DNA from 2 places in the Erwinia sp. GW821-FHT03D09 genome. Region 1 is predicted to be linked to the other one. Evidence: predicted binding sites of a transcription regulator. Region 1 holds the regulator's gene; the other holds the start of a gene.
The links. Region 1 encodes PhoB, which activates phosphate uptake and scavenging genes when phosphate is short. Its sites were predicted from a motif close to CTGTCATAAAACTGNCNNAT; they were not measured.
Positions count from the first base shown of each region.

Region 2: pitA (inorganic phosphate transporter PitA) is a predicted target of PhoB. The motif match lies at 2,194-2,213, and genes of this name have one in related genera.

Region 1 covers NZ_JBWKUK010000017.1:38,986-43,192, reverse strand. The annotation lists gene AC07U6_RS16990 (SbcC/MukB-like Walker B domain-containing protein) at 1-215, opposite strand, end outside; gene sbcD (exonuclease subunit SbcD) at 212-1,432, opposite strand; gene phoB (phosphate response regulator transcription factor PhoB) at 1,651-2,340, shown strand; gene phoR (phosphate regulon sensor histidine kinase PhoR) at 2,364-3,677, shown strand; gene AC07U6_RS16970 (PstS family phosphate ABC transporter substrate-binding protein) at 3,696-4,207, shown strand, end outside.
Region 2 covers NZ_JBWKUK010000002.1:129,975-134,181, forward strand. The annotation lists gene uspB (universal stress protein UspB) at 183-518, shown strand; gene pitA (inorganic phosphate transporter PitA) at 600-2,099, opposite strand; gene AC07U6_RS02335 (BaiN/RdsA family NAD(P)/FAD-dependent oxidoreductase) at 2,342-3,526, shown strand; gene AC07U6_RS02340 (hypothetical protein) at 3,588-4,207, shown strand, end outside.

The DNA of each region.
Region 1 (4,207 bases):
ATCAGATCGTTTTGCGACTGAGTGATGCTCTTCAGGCGGGGAGTTTCGTGGTACAGCGCAAGGCAAATGGCGTCCAGCAGAGTGGTTTTCCCGGCACCAGTGGGCCCGGTGATGGCAAACAGCCCGTTGCTGGCAAAAGGTTCGGCGCTGAAGTCGATTTTCCATTCGCCCTTCAGCGAGTTCAGATTCTTAAAACGTAAGGTTAAAATTTTCACGGCTGTTCCTCATGGCGTACCGCTTCCAGCGTTTGCGCAAACAGGGCTTCAGCACGCGCCAGCCGCTCCGGTTCGCCTTCTTCCAGCGCCAGACGGCGGGCAAACACCTCTTCCACGCTGAGTTCGCTGAGGGTTTCATTGTTTTGCCGGGCGATAACGCGTTCGCGCTGCTCGCGACTGCGGCGGAGCAACACGACTTCCACCGGCAGATCTTCGGTCAGCTGCTGAATACGGCGCTGAAGTTCGCTGAGCCAGTCGTCGGTGACGATCTCAATATCCAGCCAGATTAATTTTTCCTGCGGGTCCGGCTCCAGCGCCGCCAGCTGCGCTTCAATCTCCTCAAGCGAGCCTTTGATCATCCGCATCGGCTGGAACAGCGGGATTGCGAGCGGGGTAACCTGGCTGAGCGCGCCATCGGCAAAATCCACCACAAACACGCTTTTTTCTTTGCCCAGCTCATCAAAACTGAGTGGAATCGGCGAGCCGCTATAGCGAATGTGCTCGCTGTTAGCCACGCGCTGGGCGCGGTGGATATGGCCGAGCGCAATATAGTCTGCAGGCGGGAAGGCGTCGGCCGGGAAAGCATCCAGCGTGCCGATGTAGATATCGCGCATCGCGTCGCTTTTGGTCACGCCCATGGTAGTCAGATGCCCGGTGGCGATCACCGGCAGCGTCAGATTCAGGGCCGCCCGCTGCGCCAGCGCCTCCTGCCAGCAGCGTTGATAGTGGTCGGTAATCGCCTCCAGCAGGGTTTGCTGCTTGTCGCGACCCGACTGGCCGCTCTGGCTGCGCATAATGTCACGTGGGCGCAGGAACGGAATGGCGCACAGCATCGCCCCTGGTTGACCGTCACGCGTGTTCAGTACCAGCACCTGGTCGCGGATATCGTCACTGGCGGCGGCGATCACTCGGGTATTAAGGCAAGCCAGCAACTCACGTGATTCATTCAATGTCGCCACCGAATCATGATTGCCGCCCAGCACCACCAGCTGGCAGCCGGTCTGCTGTAAATTCACCACGAAGCGGTTATACAGCTCGCGGGCATAGCTTGGCGGCGATCCGGTATCAAAAATATCACCGGCGACTATAATCGCATCAGCCTGCTGCGCTTCTGCCTGCTCCAGCAGCCAGTCAAGAAAGGACTGATGTTCAGCCGCCCGGCTTTTGGTATAGAAAAACTGCCCGAGATGCCAGTCGGCGGTATGAATGATGCGCATGTCACTCCCTGCATAGCCTGATGATGTTGCGGGGGATTATAAACGCTGTTGCTGTTAACGGGGTAAGTGAATGCCTGCGGTAAGGTTGAAATCATCCGCGCTGCTTTTTCGCTATGCTCCCAATTTCGGGGGTGTTTTTTTCATAAAATTGTCATAAAACTGACGCATAATGACGCCGCATATCCCCGTGACAGCCTGTCACATTAGCAGGAGCAATAATGGCTAAGCGTATTTTGGTAGTTGAAGATGAAGCCCCAATCCGCGAGATGTTGTGTTTCGTTCTTGAACAAAACGACTATCAACCCATTGAAGCTGAGGATTACGACAGCGCGGTTAGCCTGCTGATTGAACCCTGGCCGGATTTGATTCTGCTTGACTGGATGCTGCCGGGCGGCTCCGGTATTCAGTTTATTAAGCATCTGAAGCGCGAAGCGATGACCCGCGATATTCCGGTGATGATGTTAACGGCGCGCGGTGAAGAAGAAGATCGCGTACGTGGCCTGGAAGTCGGGGCCGATGACTATATTACCAAGCCGTTCTCGCCGAAGGAGCTGATGGCGCGCATCAAAGCAGTTATGCGTCGTATCTCGCCAATGGCGGTAGAAGAGGTGATTGAGATGCAGGGGCTGAGCCTCGACCCGTCCTCTCACCGCGTGATGTCGGATACCCAACCGCTTGAAATGGGGCCGACCGAATACAAGCTGCTGCATTTCTTTATGACTCACCCGGAACGTGTTTACAGCCGCGAACAGTTGCTAAACCACGTCTGGGGAACTAACGTTTACGTCGAAGACCGTACCGTTGACGTGCATATTCGTCGCCTGCGTAAAGCCTTAGAGCTGACCGGGCACGATCGCATGGTACAAACCGTTCGTGGAACAGGTTATCGTTTCTCTGCACGCTACTGATCGTTCGCACTGGAGTCTGAACCGTGTTGGAACGCCTCTCCTGGAAGAGATTATTTCTGGAGCTGCTGCTCGCCAGCCTGCCCGCGCTTCTGCTCGGGCTGCTGATCGGGTATCTGCCCTGGCTGCTGTTAGTCTCAGTACTCTGCGTGCTGGGTTTCCACTTCAATAATTTACTTCGCCTTTCCCACTGGCTGTGGGTTGATCGCAGCATGACTCCGCCAAGCGGACGGGGCAGTTGGGAGCCGCTGTTTTATGGGTTGTATCAGATGCAGGCGCGTAATCGCCGCCGCCGCCGCGAGCTGGGGCATCTGATTAAACGCTTTCGCAGCGGCGCGGAATCGCTGCCCGATGCGGTGATCCTCACCACCGAAGAAGGGACGATTTTCTGGTGTAACGGCCTGGCCCAGCAGATGCTGGCGCTGCGCTGGCCGGAGGATAACGGCCAGAATATCCTTAACCTGCTCCGCTATCCTGAGTTCACCCGCTATCTTCGCCAGCGCGATTTCAGCCGCCCACTGACGCTGGTGCTGAATAATCACCGCCATATTGAGTTCCGCGTGATGCCCTATAGCGAAGGGCAGTGGCTGATGGTGGCCCGTGACGTTACCCAGATGCATCAGCTGGAGGGTGCACGGCGTAACTTCTTTGCCAACGTGAGCCATGAACTGCGCACGCCGCTCACCGTTTTGCAGGGCTATCTGGAGATGATGAATGATTCTGTGCTGGAGGGCAGCGTGCGCGATAAGGCGCTGAACACCATGCAGGAGCAGACCCGGCGGATGGATAGTCTGGTGAAGCAGCTGCTGACGCTGTCGCGCATTGAAGCCGCACCGGCGCTGAATATGCAGGAAAAAGTGGATGTGCCCAGAATGTTGCGCATTTTGCAGCGTGAGGCGGAAACCCTCAGTAACGGCCGCCATGAGATCCACTTCCACACCGACCCCCATCTGCGTGTGTACGGTAATGATGAGCAACTGCACAGCGCTATCTCTAATCTGGTGTATAACGCGGTAAACCACACCCCGGAAGGAACATGTATCGATATCAGCTGGCTGCGCAATAGCCAGGGCGCGCAGTTTAAGGTGCGGGATAACGGTCCTGGCATTGCCGCCGAGCATATTCCGCGCCTGACCGAGCGATTCTATCGGGTGGATAAGGCACGTTCCCGTCAGACCGGCGGCAGCGGGCTGGGGCTGGCGATAGTTAAACACGCGCTGAGCCACCATAATGCCCGGTTGGATATCACCAGCGAGCCGAATAAAGAAACCTGTTTTAGCTTCCAGCTGCCGCCGAGGTTGATTGTCAGCGTCGAACTGGTTGAGAATGCGGTTCGCTAATCTGACGGGTTTCTTGCTATGAAAAAGCTGATGGGGCTGGCGTTGCTGCTGTTTACTTCTCTTGCTCCGGCCCGCGAGGGGATGCTGGCGGGGAATTTATCCAGCGTCGGTTCTGATACGTTGGGCAACCTGATGGCGCTGTGGGGCGAGAGCTTTAACCGGCAATATCCGGGGATCAACGTTCAGATCCAGGCGGCGGGATCGTCCACGGCGCCAACCGCGCTGGCGGCCGGTGCTGCGCAGCTTGGGGCGATGAGCCGCCCGATGCAGGCCTCTGAGCGGCAGCTGTTTGAGGGCAGCTATGGCTATCCGCCGCTGGCGGTACCGGTGGCGATGGACGCGCTGGTGGTGGTGGTGAATCAGGATAATCCGCTGCCAGGGCTGAATGTGCAGCAGCTGGACGCTATTTTTTCCATTACCCGCCGCTGCGGGACGCGGAAAGTGCCGGTGACCTGGGGCGATTTACAGCTGACGCAACCGGGCTGGCCCGAGCGTGGCCTTCAACGCTTCGGCCGTAATTCCGCTTCCGG
Region 2 (4,207 bases), on a different contig from region 1:
GTGCTGGAAAAATTTTGTGCAGATCTCCTACACTGATAAGAGGCGCCAGTCAGCGCTTTCTTATCGACTCATCCGGCTGACAGCCGTATCGGGTCGATATCGATAAGAGGGGCAGTTTAACCATCGCAGGGCGCAGCGGCTTGCCCGCTTTACGTTTTCTGTGAAATGGCCGGGAGGGGATCATGATCAGCACTATCGCGCTTTTCTGGGCTCTTTGTGTCGTTTGTGTGGTGAATATGGCGCGTTATTTCTCTTCGCTGCGCGCTTTGCTTGTGGTGTTACGCGGTTGCGATCCCTTGCTGTATCAGTACGTCGATGGGGCGGGATTTTTTACTTCGCACGGGCAGCCGGGTAAGCAGGTTAGGCTGGTGTACTACATCTGGGCCCAGCGCTATCTCGATCATCATGACGATGAGTTTATCCGCCGCTGTCAGCGCGTGCGCGGTCAGTTTATTTTGACCAGTTCACTCTGCGGACTGGTGGTTATCAGTCTGATTGGCCTGGCTATCTGGCATTGAGCGCGGTGCAGCTATAAAAAAAAGCGGACCGAAGTCCGCTTTCTACACTTTTTGCGTGACGGGCAGCCCCGCCGCGCTGGCTTAAATCAGCTTCAGTGCAATCCAGTACAGTACACCGGAAAGAACAATCGACACCGGCAGAGTAAAGACCCACGCCAGAAGGATGTTCTTAATGGTTTTACCCTGTACACCGCCACCGTCAACCAGCATCGTACCCGCCACCGAGGAGGAGAGAATGTGAGTGGTTGAAACCGGCATGCCGGTATAACTTGCCACACCAATGGAGACCGCCGCTGTCATCTGCGCCGACATTCCCTGAGCGTAAGTCATGCCTCTCTTACCGATTTTTTCACCGATAGTAGTGGCAACACGACGCCAGCCAACCATGGTGCCCAACGACAGAGCCAGTGCCACCGCGACGATAATCCACACCGGGGCATACTCAATGGTATTGAGCAAATCGCCTTTCAGCTTGGTCAGGAAGCGTTTATCTTCCGCGCCGGTTTCCGGCAGCTTCGATGCTTTATCCGCCGTATCCGAGATACACATCAGCATGCGACGCAGATGGCTGCGCTGCTCAACGGTCAGTGAATCGTAGCTGGACAGGTCGTTCAGCAGCCCCTGAGCACGCTGGATAACCGGCAGCGCGCGCGCGGCATCACAGTGGAACTCCTTAGGACCGGACGGCACTTCTTCCGGCGACGGGATCGCCGGTGGCGACATCTGAATGATGTGCGTCAGCGAAGCGGCATGCTGCTGGTAATACTGCTCCAGATGGTTAACGGCATCACGCGTACGGGCGATGTCATAACCGGTGGAGTTCATATTGACCACAAAGCCTGCCGGCGCCACGCCAATCAGCACCAGCATAATCAGACCAATGCCTTTCTGGCCGTCATTTGCACCGTGCGAATAGCTGACGCCAATCGCAGAAACGATCAGGGCGATACGGGTCCAGAACGGCGGCTTTTTCTTGCCATCGATCTTTTCACGCTCTGCCGGCGTCATGTGGACACGCAGGCGCTTCTTGTTGCCGCTCCAGTAGCGACGCAGCAGAAACACCAGGCCGCCAGCAATGACCAGGCCAACGATCGGCGAGATAATCAATGACATAAAGATGCCAATCATTTTCGGCACGTTCAGCGCATCAACTACCGAGGTTCCGGTCAGCAATGCGTTAGTCAGGCCGATACCGATAATGGCACCAATCAGGGTGTGGGAGCTGGAAGCCGGTAACCCAAAATACCAGGTTCCGAGGTTCCATACAATGGCGGCAAGCAGCATGGAAAAGACCATCGCCAGCCCGTGAGCCGATCCAACGTTCAATAACAGATCGGTGGGTAACAGATGGACAATGGCATAAGCTACGCTCAGGCCGCCCAACAGTACACCAAAGAAGTTGAACACCCCCGCCATGACGACCGCTAACTGCGAACGCATTGCACGAGTGTAGATCACGGTTGCGACCGCGTTGGCTGTATCGTGGAAGCCGTTAATCGCTTCATAAATCAATACAAACAACAAAGCCAGAACCAGTAACAAGCCGGTATGAAAATCAAGACCAGCAAATAGATGTAGCATAAGCGTTACGCCATTTTGGAGGACATGAACGCGGCGCATTATCAGCGACAAACCGCACTGGGGGAAAGTGAAATATAGACTTTTTTTGACATTAATGTGTCACTATAGTGACAATACCCTAATAAAACTATGTTAAATCATTAGGTTACAAATTGTTTCCGCTGAGGTTTCGCCTGATGCTGGCATCCCTCTCGCCAACTCTCTACAATCAGCGTTTTTGTCGGGCAGTGCCGGAGTGAGCAGTGGAAAAATATGACGTTATCGTAATTGGCGCGGGTGCTGCGGGCCTGTTCTGCGCGGCGCAGGTGGGCCAGAAAGGGCTTCGCGTACTGTTAATTGATAATGGCAAAAAGGCCGGTCGCAAGATCCTGATGTCCGGCGGTGGCCGCTGCAACTTCACCAACCTCTATACCGAACCGGCGGCCTACCTGTCGCACAACCCTCATTTTTGTAAATCCGCACTGGCGCGTTATACGCAGTGGGATTTTATCGATATGGTGAACCGCCACGGCATTGCCTGGCATGAGAAAACCCTCGGCCAGCTGTTCTGCGATGATTCTGCTCAGCAGATTGTCGATCTGCTGCTGAAAGAGTGCGAGGTGGGGAACGTAACGCTGCGGCTGCGCAGCGAAGTGATGTCCGTGGTGCGTGGCGATTCGGGCTATACGCTTCAGCTGAATGGCGCTGAGGTGCAGGCGGAAAAACTGGTGATTGCCAGCGGCGGTCTGTCGATGCCGGGACTGGGCGCATCGCCGTTTGGCTATAAAATTGCCGAACAGTTCGGACTTAAAGTGTTCCCGACCCGCGCCGGATTGGTGCCGTTCACCCTGCACAAGCCGCTGCTGGAACAGTTGCAGACGCTCTCCGGCGTGTCGGTGCCGTCGGTGATGACGGCGGAAGACGGCACGGTGTTTAAAGAGGCGCTGCTGTTTACCCACCGCGGCCTGTCCGGCCCGGCGGTGCTTCAGCTTTCCAGCTACTGGCAGCCGGGTGAGTTTGTCACCATCGATCTGTCGCCGCAGCAGGATATCGATGCGTTTATTAATGAAGAGCGTAATCAGCACCCGAACCAGAGCCTGAAAAATACCCTGGCGAAACTGCTGCCGAAGCGGCTGGTCGAGTGCCTGCAGCTGCTGGGCTATGTGCCGGAATGTACCCTGAAGCAGCTCAACAGCCGCCAGCAGGGCGAGCTGGTGACCACGCTGCACCAGTGGCGCGTGCAGCCAAACGGCACCGAAGGCTATCGTACCGCCGAAGTGACCCTGGGCGGCGTGGATACTACGCAGCTTTCATCCAAAACCATGGAAGCCCGTGACGTACCGGGGCTGTACTTTATTGGTGAAGTGGTGGACGTTACCGGCTGGCTGGGGGGCTATAACTTCCAGTGGGCGTGGAGTTCGGCCTGGGCCTGCGCGCAGGCGCTGTGATGTTTTAAGGGAAAATGCTAAGGTGCTCGGCTGTTAAGGCGATTTTGAGATGAAGGGCTGAATGATGGAAGTGCTAAGCTCCAGCGATCCACTTTACACCTTATTCATGCACCCGAAGTCAAAGCTGATCGTCAGCCGGTTCCGTAGCCTGGCCGGTGAAAAGAAGATGAGCGAGTGGCAGGTTTTTAACGTGCTGCTGGCGGGCTTTCTGAACTGCTGGGCCGTTAAATCTGACAACTTCAGAATTCATATCGACTTTGCCAAATCGAGTAACTTCGATTTCCTGTTTGATAAGATCAATGTGACAGTGGCGATTGAGGGGATGTCGGGCGATATAAACCTTCTGGGGCCGGACTTCTCGTTGCCGCAGTACGATTCACCGTATGAGTTTTGCCGGCTGGTGAATAAAAAAGAGTACGACTCGCGCACCACCTATTTGGGTATGCACGGCAAGGCGTACCATAAAGCTAACTTTCTCAGCCTGCCTCAGCCGAACGGCCAGCCTGCCCTGACCTGGGAAGGCACGGTGATGGTGTACGACAAAGCTTTCTTCCATCCGAAAAACTACGCCACGGCGATAGGCTTTTTACAGGATGATCTTCATCGCACCGTTTCTGAAGCGTTAGTCAAAAGGTTCACCCAGTTCTCGGCGCTTTATGATTATGTCTTCCGACCTTTGCG